2 linked regions of the Thiohalobacter thiocyanaticus genome follow. The protein of the gene in region 1 interacts with the protein of each later gene in a pairwise test. Links are inferred from orthologs where the notes say so. Each region holds a gene or a part of one and is shown on either strand. Other genes may lie near its edges.

Evidence for each region.
Region 2: the proteins of trkA (region 1) and ptsN interact in binary tests that used the Escherichia coli proteins (3 or more experiments, as listed by UniProt). The link is inferred for Thiohalobacter thiocyanaticus from one-to-one orthologs.

The regions. Positions count from the first base shown.
Region 1 is NZ_AP018052.1:355,603-370,157, reverse strand. What follows is about bases 7,808-10,771. They hold trkA (Trk system potassium transporter TrkA), read left to right. Parts: upstream 7,808-8,584; coding sequence 8,585-9,958; downstream 9,959-10,771. Other genes in these bases: CFK21_RS01680 (TrkH family potassium uptake protein), read left to right, coding at 9,981-10,771; CFK21_RS01690 (sigma-54-dependent transcriptional regulator), read left to right, coding at 7,808-8,369. Outside these bases: CFK21_RS01720 (LysM peptidoglycan-binding domain-containing protein), read right to left, coding at 32-1,051; def (peptide deformylase), read left to right, coding at 1,275-1,814; fmt (methionyl-tRNA formyltransferase), read left to right, coding at 1,899-2,843; 16S rRNA (cytosine(967)-C(5))-methyltransferase RsmB, read left to right, coding at 2,840-4,174; CFK21_RS01700 (DUF4390 domain-containing protein), read left to right, coding at 4,171-4,743; CFK21_RS01695 (sensor histidine kinase), read left to right, coding at 4,725-6,917; more of CFK21_RS01690, read left to right, coding at 6,999-7,807; more of CFK21_RS01680, read left to right, coding at 10,772-11,432; CFK21_RS01675 (tetratricopeptide repeat protein), read left to right, coding at 11,511-11,822; CFK21_RS01670 (AmpG family muropeptide MFS transporter), read right to left, coding at 11,895-13,310; CFK21_RS01665 (potassium/proton antiporter), read left to right, coding at 13,361-14,555. UniProt on the Escherichia coli protein: Part of the constitutive potassium transport systems TrkG and TrkH. May regulate the transport activity of TrkG and TrkH systems. Binds to NAD(+) and NADH.
Region 2 is NZ_AP018052.1:1,059,589-1,073,871, reverse strand. The notes cover bases 325-3,016. They hold ptsN (PTS IIA-like nitrogen regulatory protein PtsN), read left to right. Parts: upstream 325-1,279; coding sequence 1,280-1,753; downstream 1,754-3,016. Other genes in these bases: rapZ (RNase adapter RapZ), read left to right, coding at 2,679-3,016; hprK (HPr(Ser) kinase/phosphatase), read left to right, coding at 1,750-2,682; hpf (ribosome hibernation promoting factor), read left to right, coding at 903-1,232; CFK21_RS05005 (RNA polymerase factor sigma-54), read left to right, coding at 325-864. In the rest of the region: more of CFK21_RS05005, read left to right, coding at 1-324; more of rapZ, read left to right, coding at 3,017-3,527; CFK21_RS04980 (PTS sugar transporter subunit IIA), read left to right, coding at 3,524-3,922; CFK21_RS04975 (HPr family phosphocarrier protein), read left to right, coding at 3,938-4,207; ptsP (phosphoenolpyruvate--protein phosphotransferase), read left to right, coding at 4,221-5,963; mgtE (magnesium transporter), read left to right, coding at 6,062-7,423; CFK21_RS04960 (DUF302 domain-containing protein), read right to left, coding at 7,577-8,083; CFK21_RS04955 (MBL fold metallo-hydrolase), read right to left, coding at 8,166-8,918; CFK21_RS04950 (TrpB-like pyridoxal phosphate-dependent enzyme), read left to right, coding at 9,109-10,458; CFK21_RS04945 (glucosamine--fructose-6-phosphate aminotransferase), read right to left, coding at 10,593-10,919; metalloprotease PmbA, read right to left, coding at 10,916-12,280; ribosome biogenesis factor YjgA, read left to right, coding at 12,383-12,952; CFK21_RS04930 (hypothetical protein), read right to left, coding at 13,005-13,337; CFK21_RS04925 (cation-transporting P-type ATPase), read right to left, coding at 13,486-14,283. UniProt on the Escherichia coli protein: Seems to have a role in regulating nitrogen assimilation.

The sequences.
Region 1 (14,555 bases):
GCCGGGCCGCGTCGGGGTCTGCCAGGACGGCTCAGGGGTTGGTGACGATGTCCATCAGGTGGATGGCGCGGGTCGCCTCCATCACCAGGCCGTAGCTGAGCTTGTCAAAGGTGCGGAACACCAGCAGGATGCCGGCATCCTCGTTCGGCAGCTGAACCTGCTCCTTGTCCTTGCCGAAACGGTCGCGGATCAGGGCGCCGGCCTGCTGGATCTTCAGCACATCGCCGGCCTCGAGGCCTTCGCGCTGGCCGCGGTTGATCACCACCACCTGGTACTGGCCGATCTGGGTCACGCCGTCGACCACGGCGATGATCTTGCCCTCGATCTCGTTTTCCGGGGCCCGGGGCAGGAAGTGGGTGCGCACCTCTTCCTCGCGCACCGGCAGCAGCCGGTCACCCAGGCTGACCTCGCGCGTGGTCTCGACCAGTTCCAGGGTGGCCGGGTCGCCGTGGCGCTCGATCACCGCCTCGCCGACATACAGGGCCCGGTGGCCCAGCAACTCGCCGGTATCGGGATCGGTGTAGGCCTGCTGCGGTTCGAACACATTGTAACGCTCAAACTCCGTCGTGGTACCGCGGGCATAGATCCGGTCGCCGGCGCCGGTGACGATGTGCTCGTCGGCCGTATCCAGCACGTAGCCGGCGCTGTCCAGCGCATCCGCGTCCAGCACCAGCGGCTTGGTCAGGAACTGGTGAATGGCGTCGATCGGAATGGTCGGGATGGCCTGATCCAGCGGGGTGGCGCGCACCTCGGGCGAGAGCTTGACCGTGCGCTGCCCGCGCTGGACCCGCAACTGCGGCTTGCCGTCGATATAGACCAGGCTGATCACGTCCCCGGGGTAGATCAGGTGCGGATTCTCGATCTGCGGATTGATGTACCAGACCTCCGGCCACAACCAGGGGTCGCGCAGAAAGGTCTCAGAGATGTCCCACAGGGTATCTCCCTTGACCACGACATAGCGCTCCGGGTGCTGCGGGTTGAGGGCGATCTCGTCCGCACCGGCCATCAGGGTGGTGGAGGCGAGCAGGATTCCGAGCAGTCGTTTGAACATAGGCGTCCCTTTTATTCGTTCTGGGGCATGGGGATCCGGCGCAGCATGCCCGGCCCCTCCCCGGCAGCAGCCCCCCTGTCCATCACAGTTCGGCCTGCCGTGCAAAACCCTGATTTGCCTGGTGTGGAAAACCGGCGCAGGATTCCTTATATTATCGCCGTAGGCAGCGACTTACTTTAGCAATATATCCAAGTGCTTAAAAGGCATTTGTGACAGGACTCACATGAGCAGACTCGAAATCCTGCATTTTCCCGACCCCCGACTGCGCAACCGGGCCGAGCCGGTGGCCGTGGTTGACGACGAAATCCGCCGTCTGGTGGACGACATGTTCGAGACCATGTATGCCGCCCCGGGCATCGGTCTGGCCGCCACCCAGGTCAATGTCGCCAGGCGGGTGCTGGTCATCGACATCAGCGAGGAGGGCAATGAGCCCCGGGTATTCATCAACCCCGAAATCCTCGAGACCTCCGGCACCGAGGAGATGCAGGAGGGCTGCCTGTCCGTGCCCGGCATCTACGAAACCGTCCAGCGCGCCGACCGGGTCAAGGTACGCGCCCTGGACCGCGACGGCCAGTCCTTTGAACTGGAGGCCGAGGGCCTGCTGGCGGTATGCATCCAGCACGAGATCGACCACCTGGACGGCAAGCTGTTCGTGGATTACCTCTCCGGCCTCAAGCGCCAGCGCATCCGCAAGAAGCTGGAGAAGGAGCGCCGTCATGAAGGCAGCAGCAGCCCGGTGAAGCAGGCCGAGCCGGTCATCTGACCCTGCGGCTGCCCGCCTGCGGTCCTCCCCGGCGTCCGGAGCGGTTACAATGACCGCTGCCCGTTCACAGCCGTAACAGTCATAATGAAAATCGTCTTCGCCGGCACGCCCGAATTCTCCGTTCCGCCCCTGCAGACCCTGATCGACAGCGATCACGAGGTGGTCGCCGTCTACACCCAGCCCGACCGGCCCGCCGGGCGCGGGCGCAGGCTGCAGGCCGGCCCGGTAAAGGCGCTGGCGCTGGAACACGCGCTGGCGGTCGAACAGCCGATCAGTCTCAAGCCGGCCGAGACCCTGGAGCGACTCCGGGCCTGGCGCCCCGACCTGATGGTGGTGGTCGCCTACGGCCTGCTGCTGCCGCCGGCGGTGCTGGAGATCCCGACGCATGGCTGTGTGAACATCCATGCCTCGCTGCTGCCGCGCTGGCGCGGCGCGGCACCGATCCAGCGCGCCATCGAGGCCGGGGACAGCGAGACCGGCATCACCCTGATGCAGATGGACGCCGGCCTGGACACCGGCCCCATGCTGGCCAGGGCCTCGACGCCGATCTCCGACAGCGACACCGCCGCCGATCTGCACGACCGCCTGGCCGGACTCGGTGCCCGACTGCTGGGCGAGCAGCTCGAGGCCATCCTGGCCGGCCGCCTCCCCCCCGTGCCCCAGGACGAGACCCAGGCGACCTATGCCGCCAAGCTGCACAAATCCGAGGCCGACATCGACTGGACCCGACCAGCCCCGCGGCTGCTGCGCCAGGTCAATGCCTTCAATCCCTGGCCGGTGGCGCAAACCGGATTCGGCGACCGGACCCTGCGCATCTGGCGCGCCGCCTGCCTGGCGGCCGCGGGCGATCACGGCCGCCCGGGCTCTGTGCTGGCGGCCGGCCGCGAGGGGGTGGATGTCGCCTGCGGGACCGGCGTGCTGCGCCTGCTCGAGGTCCAGCTGCCCGGCGGGCGGCGCATTCCGGCCGGGGACTTCGGTCACGCCCAGACGCTGGACGGCGTCTGCCTCGGCCCGGCGGCAGGGACTTGACCGCCGACGCCTCCAGCCGGGAGCGGGCCGCCCGGGCCCTGGCCGCGGTCAGCCAGGGCGCCTCGCTCAGCAGTGTCCTGCCCGCCGCGCTGGAGGGTCTCACCGCCCAGGACCGCGGCTTTACCCACGAACTCATCTACGGCGGCCTGCGCCAGTACCAGCGCCTGGAGGCCATCCTGGCCGGCCTGCTGCGCCAGCCGCTCAAACCGCGTGATCGCGACATCCACTGCCTGCTGCTGCTGGGCCTGTATCAGCTGAGCGCGCTGGAGGTCAAACCCTATGCCGCGGTACATGCCACGGTCGAGGCCGCCCGCGCCCTGGGCAAGGCCTGGGCGGCAAAACTGATCAACGGGGTACTGCGCAACTATCAGCGCCGCGCCAGTGAACTGGAAGCACAGCTGCAAGGCGATCCGTCCGCCCGCTACAGCCACCCCGCCTGGCTGCTGGCGCGCCTGCAGCAGGACTGGCCGCACGACTGGGAAGCCATCGTCGAAGCCAACAACCGCCAGCCGCCGCTGAGCCTGCGGGTCAACGCCCGCCACGGCGATCGCGCCGGCTATCTCGAGCGGCTGGCCGCGGCCGGCATCCAGGCCGCCCCGCTGGCGCATACCAGTCACGGCATCCGACTGGAGCAGACCGCAACCATCGACCGCCTGCCCGGTTACGCCGAAGGCGACTTCTCGGTCCAGGACGGGGCCGCCCAGCTGGCCGCCCCCCTGCTGGGACTCGCCCCGGGCCAGCGGGTGCTGGACGCCTGCGCCGCCCCCGGCGGCAAGACCGCCCATCTCCTGGAGACCGAACCGGCACTGCAGGAACTGGTGGCGGTGGAACTCGAATCTGACCGCCTGCAGCGGGTGCGCGACAACCTGGACCGCCTGCGCCTGCAGGCGCGGCTGGTGCAGGGTGACGTGGGCCGGCCGCAGGACTGGTGGGACGGCGCCCCCTTCGACCGCATCCTGCTGGACGCGCCCTGCTCGGCCACCGGCGTCATCCGCCGCCACCCGGACATCAAGCTGCATCGCCGGCCCGCCGACATCGACCGCCTCACCCGGCTGCAGGCCGGGCTGCTGGACGCTGTCTGGCCGCTGCTGCGCCCGGGCGGCCGGCTGCTGTATGTCACCTGCTCGGTGCTGCGGGCCGAGAACGCCCTGCAGGTCGATGCCTTTGTCCAACGCTGCGCCACGGCCCGGCCTGCGCCCATCGCCGCCGACTGGGGCCGGGCGGACGGGGCCGGCCGTCAGCTGCTGCCGATTGTGAACGGGGTGGATGCAGCGCCCATGGATGGCTTTTACTATGCCTGCCTGGAGAAGGCGATGGACGAAGCGGCATGACCCTGATGATGGATCCCCTGCGAACCCGGCTCCCGGGCTGGCTGCTGCTGGGCTGGCTGGCCCTGACCGCCACACCGGCGCAGGCCTTTGACGTCGAATCCATCCACCCCCACTGGGACCGCGACGTGCTGCGCCTGGACGCCCGGCTGGACTTCACCCTGACGCAGGAAGCCCGTACCGCGCTGGAAAACGGCGTGCCGCTGGTGCTGCTGCTGCAGATCGAAGTGCTGGAGCCGCGCGACTATCTCTGGGACAGGGTCGTGGCGCGGCTGCGCCAGCGCTACCGCCTGAGCTATCACGCCCTGAGCGAACGCTACATCGTGCAGCGACTGAACACCGGCGTACGCTCCAGCTTCCCCTCGCTGGAAGGGGCGCTCTACAGTCTGCAGCAACTGGAGGGACTGCCGGTACTCGACCGCAGCCTGCTCCAGCCCGGACACCGGTACTACGGTCAGCTGCGGATCAGCCTGGATACCGAGGCCCTGCCCACGCCCCTGCGGGTCTGGGCCTATGTCTCCGCCGACTGGCGCCTTTCCAGCGACTGGCACCCATGGCCGCTACAGCCGTGAAACGCTTCGGTCGCGGCCTGTGGCCGATGCTGCTGCTGTTCGCGCTGCTGCTGGTGTCGCTGTCGTTCATGAGCGATGCCACCCACAACTCCGAGCGCTTCGGGCGCATGTACTCCTGGCTGCTGCTGACCAATGCCGCCGGGCTGCTGATCCTGCTCGGTCTGATCGGACGCAACCTGTACTGGCTGATCCGCCAGGTCCGCGCCGGCGCCCCGGGCGCGCGGCTGACCTCGCGCATGGTCTGGATGTTCGTGATCCTGGCCGTGGCGCCGGTCAGCGTGGTCTATTACTTCTCCCTGCAGTTCCTGCAGCGCGGCATCGACACCTGGTTCGATGTCGAGATCGAGAACTCGCTGGAAAGCGCGCTGGAACTGAGCCAGTCGGCCTTCGATGTGCGCATGCGCGACCGGCTGCGCACCACCGAACAGCTGGCCGGGGAACTCACCGAGGTGCCCTCGCCGCTGGCCCCGCTCAGCCTGTTCGACCTGCGGGTGCGCTCCGGCGCAGTGGAGTTGACCCTGCTCAGCCACAACGGCCGCATCATCGCCTCCAGCGGCCTGGAGTCGACCAGCATCGTGCCCGACCGGCCCGGTGATGCAGTGCTGCTGCAGCTGCGTCGCGGCGCCTCCTACGTGGGCCTGGATCCCAGCGGCGACGGCGGCCTGCACATCCGCGCCGTGGTGCCGGTTCCGCTGGCCACGCCGACCTCGGAGCAGCGCATCCTGCAGGCCCTGTATCCCATCCCGGAACGTCTGAGCACCCAGGCCGACGAAGTGCAGGCGGCCTATGCCCGCTACCGCGAACTGGCCTACCTGCGCAAGCCGCTCAAATACAGTTATACGCTGACGCTGTCGGTGGTACTGGTGCTCAGCCTGCTGTCAGCAGTGTGGGCCGGCTTCTATGCCGCCCGCAAGCTGGTCGCCCCCATCCGCAATATCGCCGAGGGCACCCGGGCAGTGGCCGACGGCGACTACAGCCGGCGGCTGCCCTCGACCAGCGACGACGAACTGGGCTTTCTGGTGCGCTCGTTCAACATGATGACCCGGCGCCTGGCCATGGCCCGCGACCATGCCCGGCGCAGCCAGCTCGAGGTGGAGGGCCAGCGCACCTATCTCGAGACCCTGCTCGGCAGCCTGTCATCGGGCGTGATCAGCCTCTCGCCGGACCAGCGCATCCGCACCGTCAACACGGCCGCCGAGACCATCCTCGGCATCCCGCTCAAACGCAGCGCGGGGGAACCGCTGCAGGCACTGGTGACCGCCCATCCCTTCCTGGAACCGCTGCAGGAGGCCATCGAACGCCACCGCGAGGCCTCGGGCGGGCCGCACTGGACCGATCAACTCAGCCTGTTCGGCCCCAACGGGCGCCAGGTATTGATCTGTCGCGGCGCCCGTCTGCCCGGCGACGGGGTACGCCCGGGCGGCCAGGTGCTGGTACTTGATGACGTCACCGCCCTGATCCAGGCCCAGCGCGACGCCGCCTGGGGCGAGGTGGCGCGGCGCCTGGCGCACGAGATCAAGAATCCGCTCACCCCGATCCAGCTCTCGGCCGAGCGGCTGCGGCGCAAGTACCTGCCCGGCATGGAGGCCTCCGAGGGCGAGGTGCTGGACCGGGCCACCCACACCATCATTCACCAGGTCGAATCCATGAAGGAGATGGTCAATGCCTTCTCCGATTATGCCCGCGCCCCGCAGCTGGAACTGCGGCCGCTGGCCCTCAACGAACTGGTCGCCGAGATTGCCGAACTGTACCGCGGCATGCACCCGAATGTGGAACTGGAACTGGCGCTGGACCCCGACGCCCCCTGGATCGAGGCCGATCCCAACCGGCTGCGTCAGCTGCTGCACAACCTGATCAAGAACGCCCATGAGGCCATCGGCACCGAGCAGCCCGGACAGATCCGGCTCGAGACCCGCTGCCGGGTCGAGGATGACACGCCCTATGCCGATTTGTGGGTGTGCGACAACGGCCCGGGCTTCCGCGCCGAGGTCAGCGAACAGCTATTCGAACCCTATGTCACCACCAAGACCAAGGGCACCGGCCTGGGGCTGGCCATCGTCAAGAAAATCGTCGAGGAACACGGCGGCCAGCTGCAGGCCGGCAACCGCGACGACGGCGGAGCCTATGTGCGCGTGCAGCTACGCCAGGTACCCCGACCGCAGGCCACGGCATAGGCAGCGGCCGTATCAAGTGGTTATACTCTAGGACCGGGAGCCGAACCGGCCCGGCCATAACAACCGCGCGCAGCCAAGCCAATGTCCTCAGCCCATATCCTGGTCGTCGACGATGAACCGGATATCCGCACCCTGATCCAGGAGATTCTGGAAGAGGAAGGGTACGAAGTCAGCGTCGCCGACAGCGGCGGCGCCGCCCGGCGCCAGCGTCGCACCCATCGTCCCGACCTGATCCTGCTCGATGTCTGGATGGAGGACATCGACGGCATCTCGCTGCTGCGCGAATGGGCCGAAGGCGGCGAACTGCCCTGCCCGGTCATCATCATCTCCGGCCACGGTACGGTCGAGACCGCGGTCGAGGCCACCCGCCTGGGCGCCTACGACTTCATCGAAAAGCCCATCTCGCTGGCCAGGCTGCTGCTGGTGGTCGAGCGCGCCCTGGAGGCCGACAAGCTCGCCCGCGAGGTGGTCGACCTCAAGCAGCAGCTGCCGGTGGTGCCGGAACCGGTCGGGCGCAGTGACACCCTGCAGCGGCTGCGCGAGCAGGTGCTCAAGGTCGCCGCCCACGACACCGGCGTACTGCTCAAGGGCGAACCCGGCAGCGGCAAGAAGACCTTCGCCCATTTCCTGCACCACAACAGCCCGCGCCGCCAGGGCCCGTTGGTCGAGATCAGCGTGGGCTCGTTGTCGCAGAGCAACTCGGCCGTGGAGCTGTTCGGCAGCGAGGACGAGGAACGGGTCCACTACGGGCGCTTCGAGCAGGCCAACCGCGGCACCCTCTACATCGACGACATCGGCGACATGGACGAACAGACCCAGGCGCGGCTGCTGAGCGCGCTGGAGACCCGCAGTTTCACCCGGGTCGGCGGTACCGAACCGGTGCGTCTGGATGTGCGCATCGTCGCCGCCACCCGGCATGACCTCGATCAGGCCGTGGCCGCCGGACGCTTCCGCGAGGACCTCTACTATCACCTCAATGTGGTGCCGATCCAGATCCCGCGCCTGGCCGAGCACTGCGAGGACGTGCCCGAACTGCTCAACTATTACGTCACCTTCTTCGTCGACCGCGAACACCTGCCCTACCGGCATTTCGCGCTGGCCGCCCAGAACCGGCTGCGCAACTACAGCTGGCCGGGCAACGTGCGCGAGCTCAAGAACCTGGTCCAGCGCCTGCTCATCCTCGGCAGCGGCGAGGAAATCACCCTGGACGAGGTCGAGTCCGCCCTGCAGGCCCAGCTCATGAACCGCGACAGCGCACTGGAGGACAGCACCCTGTTCGAACTGCCGCTGCGCGAGGCGCGCGAGCAGTTCGAAAAGAACTACCTGGAGCACCAGCTGCAGGAGGCCGGCGGCAGCGTGGGCAAACTCGCCACACGGGTCGGCATGGAACGCACCCATCTGTACCGCAAGCTCAAGGCGCTGGGTATCGATGTCAAGAAAGGCAGTGACTGATACCTGCGCTGAATTACACCTACTTAACCCGATATCGTATAAATGACGGAACCCACAGCATCACCGTCATTCCGGTGCAGGCCGGAATCCAGTAACCGCCGCGGCCCCTGGATCCCGGCCTGCTCCGGGATGACGTCAACTCGCACCTGTGGCAAGCGCCTATCCTGCGCGCCTTGTTTTCTGCTTCACGATCCCGACCCGACGGCAGCCCGACCATGAAGATCATCATCCTCGGTGCCGGCCAGGTCGGCGCCTCGGTGGCCGACAATCTGGCCAGCGAGTACAACGACATCACCGTGGTCGACCAGGACGCCGATCGACTGCGCGAACTGCGCGACCGGCTCGACATCGGCACCGTGACCGGCCATGGAGCCCATCCCGACGTGCTGCGCCGCGCCGGCGCCGAGGACGCCGACATGATCATCGCCGTGACCAACAGCGACGAGGTCAACATGGTCGGCTGCCAGGTGGCCTACACCCTGTTCCACACCCCGACCAAGATCGCGCGGGTACGCTCGGCGGCCTTTCTCAACGAACCGCGGCTGTTCTCGCAGGAGGCGCTGCCCATCGACGTGCTGATCAGCCCCGAGCAGCTGGTCACCGAGTATGTACAGCGCCTGATCCAGAACCCGGGCGCGCTGCAGGTGCTGGATTTCGCCGACGGCCGGGTGCAGCTGGTCGCGGTGCGCGCGGTACAGGGCGGCCCCCTGGTCGGGCACGAACTGCGGGAACTGCGCGAGCATATGCCCAGGATCGACACCCGGGTGGCCGCCATCTTCCGCCGCGGCCAGCCGCTGATCCCCGAGGGCGATACCGTCATCGAGGCCGACGACGAGGTCTTCTTCGTCGCCGCACCGAAGAACATCCGCGCCGTGATGAGCGAGTTGCGCGAACTGGACAAGCCGGTCAAGCGCATCATCCTCGCCGGCGGCGGCCACATCGGCGAACGCCTGGCCGCCGGTCTGGAACACCGTTACCAGGTCAAGATCATCGAGCGCAGCCAGGAGCGGGCGCGCCAGTTGTCGGAGGAGCTCAACAAGACCATCGTGCTGTGGGGCGATGCGGCCGACGAGGAACTGCTGCTGGAGGAGAACATCGAGAACACCGACATCTACTGCGCCCTGACCAACGATGAAGAGGCCAACATCCTCTCCTCCATGCTCGCCAAGCGCCTGGGCGCGGGCAAGGTGATGTCACTGATCAACCGCGCCGCCTACGTGGACCTGGTGCACAGCGACGTGATCGACATCGCGCTCTCGCCCCAGCACGCCACCATCGGCAGCCTGCTCACCCATGTACGCCGCGGCGACGTGGTGGCCGTGCATTCCCTGCGCCGCGGTGCAGCGGAGGCCATCGAGGCCGTCGCCCACGGCGACGCCTCCAGTTCCAAGGTGGTGGGTCGGCGCCTGGAGGAGATCAACCTGCCGGCCGGCACCACCATCGGCGCCATCGTGCGCGGCGACGAGGTCATCATCGCCCACCACGACAGCGTCATCGAGAGCGGGGATCACGTCATCCTGTTCCTGGTGGACAAGGGCCGCATCCCAGAGGTCGAGCACCTGTTCCAGGTCGGGGTGATCTTCCTGTGAAATCCGAGTTGCCGCCTCGCCCATGCAACTGATCACTATCCAGCGCATCCTCGGCCTGTTGCTGATGGTCTTCAGTACCACCCTGCTGCCGCCGGTGGGGGTCGCGCTGATCTACCGCGACGGCGCCATCGCCCCCTTTCTGGAAGCCTTCGGGCTGGTGCTGCTGGCCGGCCTGCTCATCTGGTGGCCGGCACGCCGGAACAAGCGCGAACTGCGCCTGCGCGACGGCTTTCTGATCGTGGTGCTGTTCTGGGTCGTGCTGGGCCTGGTCGGGGCACTGCCGCTGTACCTGTCACCCCAGCCGGCCATCGGCCTGACCGACTCCGTGTTCGAGTCCATGTCGGGCCTGACCACCACCGGGGCCACGGTCCTCACCGGCATCGACTACCTGCCCCATTCGATCCTGTTCTACCGCCAGCAGCTGCAATGGATGGGCGGCATGGGCATCATCGTGCTGGCGGTGGCTGTGCTGCCCATGCTGGGCATCGGCGGCATGCAGCTCTACCGCGCCGAGACGCCCGGGCCGATGAAGGACAACAAGCTCACCCCGCGCATCGCCGAGACCGCCAAGGCGCTGTGGTACATCTATCTCAGCCTCACCATCGCCTGCGCCCTGGCCTACTGGCTGGCCGGCATGAGCGGCTTCGACGCCATCGCCCACAGCTTCTCGACCGTGGCCATCGGCGGCTTCTCCACCCACGACCTCAGCATGGGCTATTTCCAGAGCGAGCTGATCGAGATGATCGCCGTGGTCTTCATGCTGCTTTCGGGGGTGAACTTCGCACTGCATTTCACCGTCTGGCGCTCGCTCAGCCCGATGCCCTACGTCCGCGACTCCGAGGTGCGCACCTACCTGACCATCCTGCTGATCACGGCGCTCATCACCATCACCTATCTCTACGTCACGAAGACCTTCGGCAGCTGGAGCGAGGTACTGCATCACGGGCTGTTCCAGGTGGTCTCGATCGGCACCACCACCGGCTTCACCACCGCCGAGTACTACAACTGGCCCGGTTTCCTGCCGGTGTTGCTGCTGTTCGTCAGCTTCATCGGCGCCTGCGCCGGCTCCACCGGCGGCGGCATGAAGGTGATCCGCTTTCTGCTGCTGCTCAAGCAGGGCGTGCGCGAGATCACCAAACTGGTGCATCCCAATGCCCAGGTGCCGGTCAAGATCAACGGCAAGCCGCTGCCGGATGCTGTCATCAATTCGGTCTGGGGATTCTTCGCGACCTATGTGGGCGTGTTCGCGGTGATGATGCTGATCCTGATGGCCACCGGCATGGACCAGGTCACTGCCTTCTCCGCCGTGGCGGCCTGTATCAACAACCTCGGTCCGGGCCTGGGCGATGTCGGCTATCACTACGGCGACATCAGCGATACCGCCAAATGGGTGCTGTGCGCGGCCATGCTGCTCGGCCGGCTGGAAATCTTCTCTTTGCTGGTGCTGTTCTCCCCGGTATTCTGGAGACGCTGAAATGCAGCGATCAGTGATCCTCACACCCGGAATCCGATCGCCGCAGATTGCGCCAACCCACAGGTTCCGAGCCAGTCCATGAGCATGATCGACAATTTCGAAGGGATGCTGGCCGCCGGCCAGGACAGTCCGCTGCTGCGCTACTCACTGGGTCTGGAATACGGCAAGGCCGGGGAGCACGCCCGGGCAGTGGAGCATCTGCGCAATGCCGTCGAACAGGACCCGGGCTATTCCGCCGCCTGGAAACAGCTGGGCGGCGCGCTGGCCGAAACCGGCGATGCCGAGGGAGCCATTGCCGCCTACGAGAAAGGCATCGAGGCCGCGGAGAACAAAGGCGACAAGCAGGCTGCAAAGGAGATGCGGGTGTTTCTCAAGCGCCTGCAGAAATAAATAAGATCGTAGGTCGGGTTAGCGTAGCGCAACCCGACAACGCCGCAGAGGCGTCGGGTTACGCCATGCGGGCTAACCCGACCTACGATCCGCAGAACGCTGGTTGAACTGCCGCGCCAGCAGTTCGCGATGATGAATCACGAACAGGGCGAGCAGAATGGTCGGCACCCCGAGGCCGGTGGTGTAGAGGAAGAAGAAGAACCAGCCCTGGGCCTCGACCACCAGCCCGGAGAAACCGCTGATGATCTTGGCCGGCAGGGTCATCAACGAACTGAACAGCGCGTACTGGGTCGCGGTATAGGCCCGGTGGGTGAGGCTGGAGAGATAGGCGATGAAGGCCGAGGTGGCGAACCCCGCGCCCAGATTGTCGGCACTGATGACCACGGCCAGCAGGCTCAGCGTGGGTGCAGACACCGCCAACAACGCGAACAGCAGGTTGGTCGCCGCCACCAGAATCGCGCCGGCGAACAGCGGCCACAACACCCCGAAGCGCGCCACCGCGAGCCCGCCCAGCAGGGCGCCGAGCAGGGTCATGGCGAAGCCGAACACCTTGGCGACGGCGGCGATCTGGTCGAGCGTATAGCCCAGATCCAGATAGAAGGGATTGGCCATCGCCCCCATGCTGATGTCGCTGATGCGGTAGATGGCGATCAACAGCAGGATGGCGGCACCGTACCAGCCGGTGCGGGTGAAGAACTCCACGAACGGCCCGATCACGGCGCGCGCGAACCAGGCGGCGATGCGCCGCGCCGGCCCGGCGCGCATGCGGTCGATGTGCAGGGCCTGGCTGATACCGGCCTCGATCTCGCTCACCCGCGCGTGGCGCACATGCGCCGGCTCGCGGATCAGCAGGGTGGTGATCACGCCCACCAGCATCAGGCCGGCCATGACCAGATAACTCAGCATCCAGGAATGCCGGCTGGCCAGATAGAGCGCGCCGGCGCCCGAGGCCAGGGTCGCGACGCGATAGCCGAACACATAGGCCGCGGCCATCGCACCCTGCTGTACATCGGCCGCCGCCTCGATGCGGTAGGCGTCGATGGTGATGTCCTGCGTGGCCGAGCAGAAGGCGATGAACAGCGCGATGCCCGCGAACATCGCCAACTGCGCGGCCGGGTCGGTCAGCGCCAGCATTGCCAGGCCGCCGCCGATGCCGAACTGGGCGGCGAGCATCCAGCCGCGGCGCTGACCGAACAGGCGCGACAGCAGCGGAAGGCGCAGCCGGTCCACCACCGGGGCCCAGATCACCTTGATGGAGTAGGTGATGCCGACCCAGGCGAAGAAACCGATCAGGCCGCGTTCGACCTGGGCCTGCGCCAGCCAGGCGGTCAGGGTGGAGAACACCAGCAGGAAGGGCAGGCCGGCGGAGAACCCGAGAAAGCACATCGCCACCACCTGCGGGCGGGTGTAGACGTGCAACGCCTCGCGCCAGCTGCGGGCGCGGGCGGTGGCGGTGGAATTGTGCGTACTCCGGCCGGGTGCTGGCATAATGACCGGCAAGCTTACCAGATCAGCCCCGCATCCGAGCAGCTTCCCCTATGGACATCGTCAATCAGCTCATCCTCGTCGCCGCCGCGCTGCTGCTGATCAGCATCCTGGTCAGCGTGCCCTCGCGCCGGGTCGGGATGCCGCTGCTGCTGGTGTTCCTGGCGCTGGGCATGCTGGCCGGCGAGGAGGGTCCGGGCGCACTGCGCTTTCACAACTACCAGGCCGCCTACATGGTCGGCTCGGTGGCGCTGGCCATCATCCTGTTCGACGGCGGCCTGGGCACGCGGGCCGCCACCTTCCGCGTCGGCCTGCGCCCGGCGCTCAGCCTGGCCACGCTGGGCGTGATCATCACCGCCGCCGTCACCGGGCTGGTCGCGAGCCTGGTGTTCGAACTGAACTGGCTGCAGGGACTGCTGGTGGGCGCGATCGTCGGCTCCACCGATGCCGCGGCCGTGTTCGGCCTGCTGCATGCCCAGGGCCTGCGGCTCAAGGAACGCGTCAGCGCCACGCTGGAGATCGAGTCCGGCGCCAACGACCCCATGGCCATCTTTCTCACCCTGGCGCTGGTGGAACTGCTGGCGGCCGGCGCGACCCGGCTGGATGCCGGAGTCGTGGTGCTGCTGGTGCAGCAGATGGGACTGGGTCTGGTACTGGGCTATGGCGGCGGCCGGCTGCTGGTCTATGTCATCAACCGGCTGCCGCTGGCCACCAGTCTGTATCCGCTGCTGGCCCTGGCCGGGGCGCTGGTGATCTTCTCCGGTACGCTGAACCTGGGCGGCAGCGGCTTTCTTGCCGTGTATGTGGCCGGCCTGGTGCTGGGCAACCGGCCGCTGCAGGCCAATCTGGGCATCCAGCGCTTTCATGACGGCATTGCCTGGCTGGCCCAGATCGGCATGTTCCTGATGCTGGGCCTGCTGGTCACGCCCAGCGCCCTGCTGGCGGTGGCCCTGCCGGCGCTGGCAGTGGCCCTGGCCCTGATCTTTCTCGCCCGCCCCCTGGCCGTGGTCATCAGCCTGCTGCCGTTCGGCTTCCCGCTGCGGGAACAGGTGTTCGTCGGTTGGGTGGGGCTGCGCGGGGCGGTGCCGATCATCCTGGCCCTGTTCCCGCTGCTGGCCGATCTGCCCAATGCCCAGCGCTATTTCAATGTCGCCTTCTTCGTGGTGCTGGTCTCGCTGGTGCTGCAGGGCTGGACCCTGGCGCCGCTGGCCCGCCGGCTGGGCCTGGAAGTGCCGACCACACCGGGCT
Region 2 (14,283 bases), 710 kb from region 1 along the record:
GCCCGCTCGCCCGGCGAATGCCTGGAGATCCAACTCAAGCAACTCGATCCCGACACGCCCTGGCGCGATACCGCATTGAAACTGATCCAGCAGCACCTGGATCTGCTGGGCGGGCGCGACTACCAGCAACTGATGCGCCGCCTCAAGCTCAGCCAGGAGCAGCTGCAGCAGGTCATCGGCCTGATCCAGACACTCAACCCGCGGCCGGGCTCGGCCATCTCCACCGCCACCGCCGAGTACGTCATCCCCGATGTCTTCGTCCACAAGGACAAGAAGGGGCAGTGGCGGGTGGAACTCAACCCGGACGCCGTACCCAAGCTGCGCATCAATTCCCAGTACGCCGGGATGGTGAAACGGGCCGACAACAGCGCCGACAACAATTACCTGCGCAACCACCTGCAGGAGGCCCGCTGGTTCATCAAGAGCCTGCAGAGCCGCAACGAGACCCTGCTGAAGGTGGGCCGTTGCATTGTCGAGCGGCAGCGCGCATTCTTCGATTATGGAGAAGAGGCGATGAAGCCGCTGGTGCTGCGCGACGTGGCCGAGGCGGTGGAGATGCACGAGTCGACCATCTCGCGGGTGACCACCCAGAAGTACATGCATACCCCGCGCGGTATCTACGAGTTCAAGTATTTCTTCTCCAGCCATGTCGGCACCGCCGACGGCGGCGAATGTTCCGCCACCGCCATACGGGCCATGATCAAGAAGCTGGTCGCGGGGGAAAACCCCGCCAAACCCCTGAGCGACAGCAAGATCGCCGATCTGCTGTCCGAGGAAGGTATCAACGTCGCGCGGCGCACGATCGCCAAATACCGCGAGGCGATGGCCATTCCGCCATCCAACGAGCGCAAGCGCCTCGCCTGAACCCATATACACATCATCCGCACTTAAGGAGTGGCACCATGCAAATCATCCTCACCGGTCACCACGTTGACATCACCGACGCCCTGCGCGACTACGTCAACAGCAAAATGGAGCGCCTGGAACGGCACTTCGACAGCGTGACCGATGTCCATGTCGTACTGAGCGTGGAGAAGCTGCGCCAGAACGCCGAAGCCACCATCAACGTCAACGGCGGCAAGATCTTCGCCGACAGTACCGACGAGGATATGTATGCGGCCATCGATGCCCTGGTCGACAAGCTCGACCGGCAGGTGGTCAAGCACAAGGAAAAGCTCAAGGATCATCACCGCGCCGAAGGCAACAACGTCAAGACATCCACCGCGGAATGAACCCGGCGCCGGGCGTCAGCGCCCGGCAGGAGGACACAGCGGAGACCATGAACATCACCGAACTCATCAGCCCGCAGCGGGTCGTCGCCGGGCTCGGCACCACCAGCAAGAAACGCGCGCTGGAACAACTGGCCGAACTGCTCGCCGGCCACGCGCCCAGCCTGACTCCGGAGGAGATCTTCGACAGCCTGATCGGGCGCGAACGCCTGGGCAGCACCGGGCTGGGCCAGGGCGTGGCCCTGCCCCACGGCCGTCTGGCCGGCCTCAGCGAGCCGGTCGGCGCCTTTGCCAGCCTGGACCCGGCCATCGATTTCGATGCCATCGATCACCAGCCGGTGGATCTGATGTTCGCGCTGCTGGTGCCGGCAGAATCCACCGACGAACACCTGCAGATCCTGGCTGACCTGGCCCGGCGTTTCAGCGACAAGACCTTCACCGACGATCTGCGCCGCGCCGCCACCGGCGAGGAGTTGTACCAGCGCTTTCTGACCCAGGACGCCCGGCAGCGCGAATCGGCATGAGCAGGCATCTGACCGTGGGCGAGCTGTTCGATGCCCTGCAGCGGCGCCTCGGTCTGGCCTGGGTCAGCGGTGACCGCGAACGCCCCCTGCACTTCGACAGCACCGACGACGCCCAGACCGGCTCCCTGGTCGGACATCTTAATTTCATCCACAACCATTGCATCCAGATCATCGACCGGATCGAGCTGGCCTATCTGGACGATCTGGAGCCCGACCGCCGGCGCGAGGCACTGGCTCACCTGTTCAGCCCGGTGACCGACGCCGTCATCCTCGCCCACGAGGCACCGCCGGCCGACCTGCGCAAGGCTGCAGCGGCCAGCGGCACTCCCCTGCTCACCTCCACCCAGCACGGGCCGGAACTGATCAATCACATCGAGTACTACTACACCCATTACCACTCCACCAAGCTGGTGATCCACGGGGTGTTCATGGAAGTGATGGGCATCGGCCTGCTGATCACCGGCGACGCCGCCATCGGCAAGAGCGAGCTGGCGCTGGAGCTGATCAGCCGCGGCCACCGCCTGATCGCCGACGACAGCCCCGAGTTCGCCCAGGTCGCCCCGGATATCCTCAGCGGCAACTGTCCGCCGGTGCTGCGTGACTTCCTGGAGGTGCGCGGCCTTGGTATCCTCAACATCCGCGCCATGTACGGCGAGAGCGCGATCAAATACAGCAAGTACCTGCGCCTCATCATCCACCTGCAGCAGATGAGCGACGACGAACTGCGCCAGATCGACCGCCTGCGCGGCAGCTATCACACCCGGCGCATCCTCGAGGTGGAGGTACCCGAGATCACCCTGCCGGTGGCGCCGGGCCGCAACCTGGCAGTGCTGGTCGAGGCCGCCACCCGCAAGCATATCCTGACCATGCGCGGCCACGACGCCGGCGAGGAACTGATACAACGACAGCGGGAACAGATGCAGCCTTGAAACTGATCATCGTCAGCGGGCTGTCGGGCTCGGGCAAGAGCGTGGCCCTGAACACCCTGGAAGACCTGGGCTACTACTGCGTGGACAACCTGCCGGTGGCGCTGCTGGAACCGCTGGCCCGGGAGTTGACCGCCGCTCGCCAGACGCGGGCCGCCGTGGGCATCGACGCCCGCAACCACCGCCAGGACCTGTCCCGCTTCCGCGACATCCTCGCCGGGCTCGAGACCCAGGATATCCAGGTCGAGATCGTCTTCCTGCAGGCCACGGACGAGACCCTGCTCAAGCGTTTCAGCGAAACCCGCCGCAAGCACCCGCTGACCAGCACTGACACCACCCTGGCCGACGCCATCCGCGGCGAGCGCAACCTGCTCGAACCGATCGCGAGCAGCGCCACGCTGCACATCGACACCACCCATACCAATCTGCACCAGCTGCGCGATCTGGTGCAGGAGCGGCTCTCCGACACCCGGCCCGACGCGCTGTCGCTGCTGTTCAAATCCTTCGGCTACAAGCACGGACTGCCCGACGATGCCGACTTCGTCTTCGACGTACGCTGCCTGCCCAACCCGCACTGGGTCCAGGGCCTGCGGCCGCTCACCGGCCGCGACCAGGCGGTAATCGCCTACCTTGAGGATCAGCCGCCGGTGGATGCCATGTTCCAGGAACTTTGCCGCTTCCTCGACGACTGGCTGCCGGCCTTCGAGAAGGAGAACCGGCGCTACCTGACCGTCGCCCTCGGCTGCACCGGCGGCCAGCACCGCTCGGTATACATGGCGGAAAGGCTGGGCAAACACTTCGCCGGCCGATATCCTTCCGTGCTGGTCCGTCACCGGGAGCTGTCATGAGCGTCGGTCTGCTGATCATCACCCACGGCGAAATCGGCAAAATGCTGCTGCATACCGCCACCCACATGCTCGGCGTGTGCCCGCTGGAGACACGCGCACTGAAGGCGAGCTTCGACTGCGACCCCGACGCGATACTTGCCAGCGCCATCGAATCCGGCCGCGAACTCGACACCGGCATGGGCGTACTGATCCTCACCGACATGTACGGCTCCACCCCCAGCAACATCGCCACCCGGGTGCAGGAACACGTCAGCGCCAGTGTGGTGTCCGGCATCAACCTGCCCATGCTGGTGCGGGTGCTGAACTACCCGCGCCTGAGCCTTCCGGAGTTGGAAGAGAAGGCCTTGTCAGGCGGGCGCGACGGCGTGCTGCTGTGCCACCCGCAGGAACACTGACCCCAGGATGATGCAATGCAGAAAAAAGAACTCACCATCATCAACAAGCTGGGGCTGCACGCACGTGCCGCGGCCAAGCTGGTTACCCTGGCCTCGGAGTTCGACAGCAACATCCAGATCGCCCGCAACGGCCAGCAGGTCAACGGCAAGAGCATCATGGGCATCATGATGCTGGCCGCTTCCAAGGGCACCACCCTGGAGGTGAGCGCCGAGGGCAGCGATGAGACCGAGGCCATGGCGGCCATCGAGAAGTTGATCGGGGAGCGTTTCCATGAATCGGAATAAAGGTGGCTGACAGGTGACGGTGCAGCTTTCCGGCATCGGCGTCTCCCGCGGCATTGCCATCGGCAAGGCCCATCTGCTCGAACGCGATCACCTCGACGTCACCGAATACCGTATCAACGCTGACCTGATCGACGCCGAGGTCGAGCGCTTCCGCCGCGCGCTGGGCGGCGCCCGCGAACAGCTGCGCGGCATCCGCGGCCGTATCCCGCCCGACACCAGCGCCGATATCGTCGAGTTCATCGATACACACCTGCTGATGCTGGAGGACTCCACCCTCACGGTTGCCCCGGAGCTGCTCATCCGCAAGCAGGGCATCAACGCCGAGTGGGCGCTCAAGCAGCAGCGCGACGCCCTGGTGCAGGTGTTCGAAGCCATGGACGACGCCTACCTGCGTACCCGCAAGGACGACATCGACCATGTAGTCAGCCGTATCCAGCGCCTGCTCGTACACGACGAGAACGTCCAGGACCTCAGCGCCATCGATCACCTCAGGGGCACCATCGTGCTGGCCGACGAACTGACGCCGGCCGACGTCGTACTGCTCTATCACCAGGGTGTAGCCGGCTTTGTCACCGAGTACGGCGGGCCGCTCTCCCACACCGCCATCGTCGCCCGCAGCCTGCGCATCCCCACCATCGTCGGCGTGCACAATATTCACCGCTACATCCAGGACGGCGAGACCCTGGTCCTGGACGGACAGGAGGGCATGGTGCTGGCCGGCGCCGATGCCCTCATGCTCGAACACTACCGGCAGCGCCAGCACCAGGACCAGGAGCGTGCCCATACCCTGGTCAAGACCCGCCTGGAGCCGGCCTGCACGCTGGACGGGGTCTGCGTGCGGCTGTTCGGCAACATCGAACTGACAGAGGACGTCGAAGAGATTCTGGATGCCGGTGCCGAAGGGGTGGGCCTTTACCGTACCGAGTTCCTGTACATGAACCGCGAGGACACACCGGACGAGGACGAGCAACTCGAACACTACCGGGAAGTCATCGAGCAGATGCAGGGTCGGCCGCTGACCATCCGCACCCTGGACCTGGGCGCCGACAAGGCACTCGACACCGAGGCTGCCCATCACTGCACCAATCCCGCCCTCGGCCTGCGCGCCATCCGCCTGTGTCTGCACGACCCGGGGCTGTTCCGTCCCCAGCTGAAGGCGGTGCTGCGGGCTGCGGCCCTGGGCCCGGTTCAGATGATGCTGCCCATGCTCTCCAGCCTGGGCGAACTGCGCCAGACCCTGGCCCTGATCGATGAGGTCAAACATGAACTGACCGTCGAGGGCAAAGCATTCGATCCGGCCATGCCGGTCGGCGGCATGATCGAGGTGCCCGCGGCCGCACTGGCAGCGGACATGTTCGCCGCCGAACTGGATTTTTTGTCCATTGGGACCAACGATCTGATTCAGTATACCCTGGCCATCGACCGGGTCGACGACGAGGTGAATTATCTCTACGACCCCAGTCATCCGGCGGTGCTGTACCTGATCCGGCACATCATCCAGGCCGGTGTCCGCCATCAGGTGCCCGTGTCCATGTGCGGCGAAATGGCCGGCGACCCCCTGTACAGCCGGCTGCTGCTGGGCCTGGGACTGAACAGCTTCAGCATGCAGGCCTCCTCTCTGCTCGAGGTCAAGGACCTGATTCGCCATACCCGGCTGGACCGGATCACGGAACCGGTGGAGACCCTGATGCACACCTGGGACCCGGACCGGCGGGCCGAACTGCTCGAGCAGATCAGGAACCTCCTATGCACGTGATACCGGCCGTGAAAAAACCTGCGACAGGATGACGCCCGCCGACCGACCCTGCTAAACTGCGGCGGAATCAAAGTCTTGCCCCCCAAGGATCCCGCCGCATGGCTGACAGCCACAAGGAAACCGCCCAGGCCCAGGACCATCTGCACAAGGTCTCGGACGCGCTGGCCTCGGGCGCGGCCAGCCGGGTGCGGCGGCTGATCCACAACCTCCGCCCGGCGGAAATCGCCCACGTCCTCGAGTCCATCCCCAAGGACCCCCGCATCATCCTGTGGGAACTGGTCGATCCCGATGACCGCGGCGAGGTGCTGCTGCATGTGGGCGACGAGGTCCGTTCCGGCCTGATCAAGGAGATGGAGGCCGGCGAACTGGTCGCGCTGACCGAGAACCTCGACACCGACGACCTGGCCGACCTGCTGCAGGACCTGCCGGGCACCGTCATCCACGAAGTGCTGCGGTCCATGGACCTGCAGAACCGCCATCGGCTGGAATCGGTCCTGTCCTATTCCGAGGACACCGCCGGCGGCCTGATGAACGTGGATACCATCACGGTCCGGGCCGATGTCAGCCTGGACGTGGTGCTGCGCTATCTGCGCCTGCGCGGCAACCTGCCGGACCTGACCGACAGCCTGATGGTGGTCGACCGCAACGATCGCTATCTCGGCCTGCTGCCGCTGTCCACCCTGCTGACCATGGACCCGGAACTGAGCGTGGCCGAGGTGATGGTGCGCGACGTCGAGGGCATCCAGGCCGAGACCACGGCGGTGCAGGTGGCCAAGCTGTTCGAGGACCGCGACCTGATTTCCGCCCCTGTCATCGACCAGAACGGCCGGCTGGTGGGCCGCATCACCATCGACGACGTGGTCGACGTCATCCGCGACGAGGCCGACCACTCACTGATGAGCATGGCCGGCCTGAACGAGGAAGGCGACATCTTCGCCCCGGTCTTCTCCAGCACCCGGCGCCGCTCCATCTGGCTCGGCATCAACCTGATGACCGCCTTTCTCGCCTCCTGGGTGATCGGCCTGTTCGAGGCCACCCTGCAGCAGATCGTCGCACTTGCCGTGCTGATGCCCATCGTTGCCAGCATGGGCGGCATCGCCGGCAGCCAGACCCTGACCATCGTCATTCGCGGCCTGGCGCTGAACCAGATCGGCAAATCCAACTCACGGCTGTTGATGACCAAGGAGCTGGCCGTGGGCGCGCTCAACGGGATATTGTGGTCGGTCGTGGTCGCGGTGATCGCCGCGCTCTGGTTTCAGAGCGCACAGGTGGGCATCATCATCGGTGCGGCCATCATCATCAACCTGGCCGTCGCGGCGCTGGCCGGCTTCAGCATTCCGCTGGTGCTGCAGCGCATGGGCATCGACCCGGCGCTGGCCGGCAGCGTGCTGCTGACCACCGTCACCGACGTGATCGGCTTCATGGCCTTTCTGGGACTGGGGACGGTGTTCCTGCTGTGATTTCCACACAGGTTGGGCTGAGCCACGCGAAGCCCAACCTACAATGGTTTGTCATTGCGAGCGCAAGCGTGGCAATCTCGTAATGCAGAGGCGATCGGTTGGAGGTTGCCACGGCGTTTCACGCCTCGCAATGACAGAGAAATCAAGGGTTCGCTAGAACGCCCCCTTCGCCCCCGCCTCCATGATCCGCAACAGCTTGTCGTTGATGCCCCGGGCCATTTCCTCCATGTCAGGCGGCAGCGGGGTGTTGTCGATGAGCAGGTTCAGGTCCAGCATCATCAGCCAGGTCTTACCTTCCGAGTCCTCCACCAGGGCGATGCGGCAGGGCATGTAGGCGGCGAAGATGGCGTTGTGCATGACCATGCGATGGGCATCGCCGGGATTGCAGAACTGCATGATGTGCAGCGGCCCCGAATCCACGCCCCGGGCCTTCAGTTCCTCGGACACCGGCTGATGCGCAACAATCTTCATGTTCAGTTCGGCCGCCTTGGAACGCATGAAGTCCATGGCGTCATCGACGCTGACCCCTTCCTCCAGCGGCATCTTCACCACGGTCTGGGAAATATCGAAACGCTGGATGCCGTTGTCGGCGGCCTCCTCGGCGTGAGCGGAAAACGCCAGGCCCAGCGTCAGCAACAGGCCAGTCAACAGATGTCTCATCTCGGCTCCTTGTCGGAATGGTTATGGATCGATCTTAGTTGATCCCGGCGGATGCGCAACAGCGCGCAGCGCGGACACTGCATCAGCCCTGGTCGTGGCGTACACAGGGCGCCCGGTACTCCTCCGGCACGTTCGCCGGACAGGCGCCGCATTGCTGGTTGCCGGGCACGGCGAAGTCGATCTTGCGGGGATAGGGCAGGTCCATGTTGTCCATGATCTCGACGAACTCCTCCAGCGTCTTGCCATTGCCCAGACGAGGATTGCGGTTCTTCTCCTGACCGATGGTGGTGATCTGGCGACCCTCGTAGTCGTGGCAGGGATAGACCAGGGTCTCGTCGGGCAGGGTGAAGAACTTGTCATGGATGCTGCGGTAGAGGGTGGCGGCATCGCCGGACTGGAAATCGGTGCGCCCGCAGGCCTCGATCAGCAGGGCGTCGCCGCTGAACAGCATTTTGTGGGTGCCGCTGTCGATCAGGTAGGCATGATGATGGTCGGTGTGCCCCGGCGTGAACAGGGGGTGGATTTCGATATTGCCCACCCGGAAGGGCTCGCCCTCGCGTACCCCGATATCGGTGCAGGGCAGCTGATCCACCGCCGGGCCGACGATGTGGCTGCCGGTCAGCTCCTTCAGCCTTCTGGCCCCGGTCAGGTGATCGGCGTGGATATGGGTATCCAGGGTGAAATCCAGTTTCAGTCCCAATTCCTGCAGCACGGACAGGTCCCGCTCCACCGTGTCCAGTACCGGATCGATCAGGGCGGTCCTGCCCGTATCCGGGCAGTGCACGAGATAGGTATAGGTGGATGAATCCGGTTCGATCATCTGGCGAAACAGCATGCAGCCTCCTTTCGGGGTGATTACGTGGACTCTACTGGCGTCTATAAGGGGAATGGCCGTAAAATACAAGCTTCACCACAATAAACAAGCGGTTAATAACAAGTGCAGCAAGTCCCGGCTTGACCCGGGTCATTCCGTGCCCGGCGCCCGGGCGCTTTAATTGCCACCGGATATTCAGGGAGAAGCCGCCATGCAGACCAAGATCCTGCTCGACGAGAAAGACATCCCCACCCACTGGTACAACGTCATCGCCGACATGCCCAACCCCCCGGCCCCGGTACTGGCGCCGGACGGGAGTCCGGTGCCGCCGGAGGCGTTGCTGGCCATCTTCCCCGAGGCCCTGGTCGAGCAGGAGGTCAGCGACAAACGCTGGATCGAGATCCCCGAGCCGGTGCGCGAGATCTATCAGCTGTGGCGGCCGTCACCCCTGTGCCGCGCCCACCGGCTGGAGGCGGCGCTGGGCACACCGGCGCGCATCTATTACAAGTACGAGGGCGTCAGTCCTGCCGGCTCGCACAAGCCCAACACCGCCGTGGCCCAGGCCTGGTACAACAAACAGGCTGGCATCAAGCGCCTGGCCACCGAGACCGGTGCCGGTCAGTGGGGCTCCTCGCTGGCCCTGGCCGGGCAGATGTTCGGTCTCGACATCCGGGTCTACATGGTCAAGGTGAGTTACGAGCAGAAACCCTTCCGCCGCTCCATGATGCAGACCTGGGGCGCCGAGGTGCTGGCCAGCCCCACCGACCGGACCGAGTCCGGCCGCCAGATCCTGGCGGCGGACCCCGACTCGCCCGGCTCGCTCGGCATCGCCATCTCCGAGGCGGTGGAAGAAGCCGCCTCGCGCGAGGACACCAACTATGCCCTGGGCTCGGTGCTCAACCATGTGCTGCTGCACCAGACCGTGATCGGCCTGGAAGCCAAGAAGCAGTTCGAGCAGGTCAACGACTATCCCGACGTGGTGCTGGCCCCCTGCGGCGGCGGCTCCAACTTCGGCGGCGCGGCCTTCCCCTTCCTGGCCGACAAGGCCGCCGGCAAGCAGGTGCGGCTGGTGGCGGTGGAACCGGCCTCCTGCCCCACGCTCACCCGCGGCCACTATGCCTACGACTTCGGCGACACCGTGGGCCACACCCCGCTGATGAAGATGTACACCCTGGGCCACGACTTCGTCCCGCCCGGCATCCACGCCGGCGGTCTGCGCTACCACGGCGACTCGGCCCTGGTCTCGCAGCTCTACCACGAGGGTCTGATCGAGGCGGTGGCGGTGAAACAGCTGGCCACCTTCGAGGCCGGGGTGCAGTTCGCCCGCGCCGAGGGCATCATCCCCGCGCCGGAGTCCAACCACGCCATCCGCGCCGCCATCGACGAGGCGTTGAAGTGCAGGGAGAGCGGCGAGGCGAAGGCGATCTTCTTCAATCTGTCCGGTCACGGCCACTTCGACATGGCCTCCTACGACCGCTACTTCAGCGGCGAACTGGAGGACTACGAATATCCGGAAGAGCAGATCAACGCCGCACTGGAGCGGCTGCCGAAGGTGGGTTAAAACGCCCCGAAGCCTGACATGGACACATGATCCATGCAGGTCGGGTCAGCCGCAGCGTAACCCGACACAAACGCGGGCCATTGTCGGGTTACGCCCTTTCGGGCTAACCCGACCTACGAGATCGATCGAAGAATTCAGGAGACAGAAAGGATCTCGGCTTTCCCGTCGGACCTGTCGATTACGAGTTCAAGCTCGCAATAGGCGGGCTCACTCGCCGGGTCATCGCCGCAGCTGCAGCCGGCCAGGATCTGCTGGAAGAACACACCCACCCGCAGACGCAGGGCAGCGTCCGCTTCCGCCTGCCGGATCAGGGTCAGCGTCAGCCCCCGGGTATCGGCGTGCCCTGTATCCGTAACGAGGGGGAGGGAATCCGGCCCCAGGGCGCTCAGTTCATCCTTCAATACCTCGGCAAAGTCCGTCCGACCCCAGGCCGCCAGGCTGGCGGTCAGCCGCGGCTTCACTCGCCCGCCACGGTCATGGACTCGATCAGGATCGAGCCGGTGCGGATGTTGCCGCGGGTTTCCAGGTCGTTGCCGATGGCGACGATATTCATCAACATCTGCTTGAGATTGCCGGCCACGGTGATCTCCTCCACCGGGTACTGGATCCGGCCGTTCTCCACCCAGAAGCCGGCCGCGCCGCGCGAGTAGTCGCCGGTGACCAGGTTCACGCCCTGCCCCATCAGTTCGGTCACCAGCAGGCCGGTGCCCATCTCCCGGATCAGGTCGTGGATGTCCTTATCGCTGGTATCCACGCTCAGGTTATGCACGCCGCCGGCATTGCCGGTGGTCTCCATGCCGAGCTTGCGCGCCGAATAGCTGTCCAGGATATAGCCCTGCAGCACGCCGTCGGCGACCAGGTCGCGCGCCAGCGTCGCCACGCCCTCGTTGTCGAAGGGCGCGCTGCCCAGCGCCCGCGGCAGGTGGGGCTGCTCGTAGACATGCATGAAGTCGGGGAACACCTGTTTGCCCAGGTGATCGAGCAGAAAGCTGGACTTGCGATACAGGTTGCCGCCGCGGATCGCACCGGTGAAGTTGCGCAACAGGCCGGTGGCCACCTCAGCGGCAAAGATCACCGGCACCTGGCGGGTGCCCAGACGACGGCCGTCCAGCCGCCGCACGGTGCGCTCGGCGGCCATGCGGCCCACGGCGTCGGCGTCCTCCAGCTCCCCGCTCAGGCGCGAGACCGTATACCAGTAGTCGCGCTGCATGTGCCCGCCCTGTTCGCCGATCAGCGCGCAACTCAGGCTGTGACGGCTGCTGGGGTAGCCGCCGAGAAAACCGTGGCTGTTGCCGTAGACCCGCAGACCCTGATGGCTGTTGACCGTCGCCCCCTCGGAATTGGTGATGCGCGGGTCGGTGTCCAGACCGGCGCGCTCGCACTCGCGGGCGATGTCGATGGCCTCATCCGCGGACAGATCCCAGGGATGGTAGAGGTCCAGGTCCGGCACTTCGCGCGCCATGCGCTCGGCCGGGGCCAGGCCGGCGGCGGTGTCCTCGCTGGTATAGCGGGCGATGTCGCAGGCCGCCTGCACCGTCTCGCGGATGGTCTCGGGGCGGAAGTCCGAGGTGCTGGCCGAGCCCTTGCGCTGACCGAAGTAGACGGTCAGGCCCAGGCCGCGGTCGCGGTGGAACTCCAGCGTCTCGACCTCGCCCTTGCGCACCGTCACGCCCAGGCCGACATCCATGGACACGGCCGCCTCGGCCGCGCAGGCGCCGGCGGCACCGGCCTGTTCCAGGATCTCCCCCACCATCCGTTCCAGACGGCCGATATCAGGCAGGGTGGTATCGTGGGTCGCGGGCTCGGGATTCTGCTTGCTCATGAAGGACTCTCTACGGATTCACCAGACGGCCATGGTAAAGGAATGTCCGTCCCCGCCCAAGACCGGCCGTGGCATACCCTGCAGCGTGCCGGGTATGCTATCTTGAATCCATCCCTGTACCGCAACCCGCCCGCCCCCATGCACAAGCAACCGGACCCGGCCCCAGAGCAGGAAAACGACGAGGGCCCCAGCAAATCCCAGCTCAAGCGTGAGGCCCATGCCCTGCTGGAACTGGGCCGCACCCTGGTCGAACTGCCGGAAGGGCGGCTGGCCGCCCTGCCGCTGGACGACAAACTGCGCGACGCGGTCCAGCTTGCCCGCCGCATCCACGCCCGCAGCGGGCGCAAGCGTCAGATCCAGTACATCGGCAAGCTGCTGCGCAACGGCGACCCCCAACCCGTGATCGATGCCCTGGCGGCCATCCAGCAGGAAGACCGACGCGCCGCACGCGCCTTCCACCAGCTCGAGGACTGGCGCGAACGTTTCATTCACGAGGGCGACGACGCGGTGGGCGACTGGCTGGCGCAGTATCCCGATAGCGATCGCCAGCACCTGCGTCAGCTGATCCGCCAGGCACAGAAGGACTACAGGGAAAACAGAACAAAGGGACCGCGCGCGCTGTTCCGGTTTCTGCGTGAGGTGGCGGCATCACACACCGCGGACGAACCCTGAATTACCCTCTCCCAGGGCGGGAGAGGGCGAAGGGACAGCTGGAGAATCAGATTCAGTCGCGACTGTAGGGTGCGGCACCGGGCTCGGAGATTTCGCTCTCCTCCGGCGGCGACAGCCGGCCCTCGCCTTCGAAGGCGCTGAACTCACTGCTGTCGAGATGACCGTCCTGGTTGGCATCCGCCTTGTCCCAGTTGGCCTCCAGACCCTTGTGCGCGCCGGCCTCCTCGGCACTGATGTAGCCGTCACCGTCGCGATCCAGGGTCTCGAAGGTCATCGCACCCATTTCGTTCTCATCCGACATCATCGCCTTCTCGCCGGCGGAAGCGGTTCCACCCAGCACCAGCAGCGCGGCTGCCAGCCCGGAGATCATCGTGTATCTGGACATTGCCTTTCTCCCTGTTATTGGGTTGCCAAGGTCTTGCACGAAGGAAGTATAGCCGGCCGCTGCAAGCCTGCCGGGCGGGAACGGGGCCGGCGGGCGGAGAATCGCCGGAAGCTGATATAAATCAACCGGCGCGGCCTGCCGGCAGCCGTCACGGCACCCGGCGCCGCAGCCGCCGGAAAACGGCCTTCTCCAGTTCCACCAGCGCGAACAGCACCGCCCCGAAGGCCAGGATGATGCCCCATTCCCCCCAGCCCAGGGCGGCGGTCCCGAACAGGAACTGCAGCGGCGGGGCATAGGTGAACAGGCCCTGCAGGATGACCAGAACGCCCACGGCGATGAGCACGGCGCGGCTGCCCAGCAGGCCGGTGCGGTTGAACACCGGCTCCAGGATGTAGCGGCTGTTGAACAGGTAGACCAGCTCGCCCATGACCAGGGTGTTGATGGCCACGGTCCGCGCCACCTCCACCGCCGCGCCCTGCCACTCCAGCCACAGGAAGTGGCCGAAGGTCCCCGCCAGCAGCAGCGCCGAGACGAAGACCACGCGCCAGATCAGGAAACCCGACAGCACCGGCGTACCGGGCGGCCGCGGCGGGCGGCGCATGACCCCGGGCTCGGTGGGCTCGAAGGCCAGCGCGAGTCCCAGGGTGACGGCGGTGACCATGTTCACCCACAGCACCTGCGCCGGCATGAGCGGCAGGGTCATCCCCAGCAGCACCGCGGCCATGATGGTGAAGCCCTCGCCGCCGCTGGTGGGCAGCAGGAACAGGATGGCCTTGCGCAGGTTGTCGTAGACGGTGCGGCCCTCCTCCACGGCATGAGCGATGGAGGCGAAGTTGTCGTCGGCGAGCACCATCTCGGCGGCCTCGCGGGCGGCTTCGGAGCCCTTGATGCCCATGGCCACCCCCACATCGGCACGCTTGAGCGCCGGGGCGTCGTTGACCCCGTC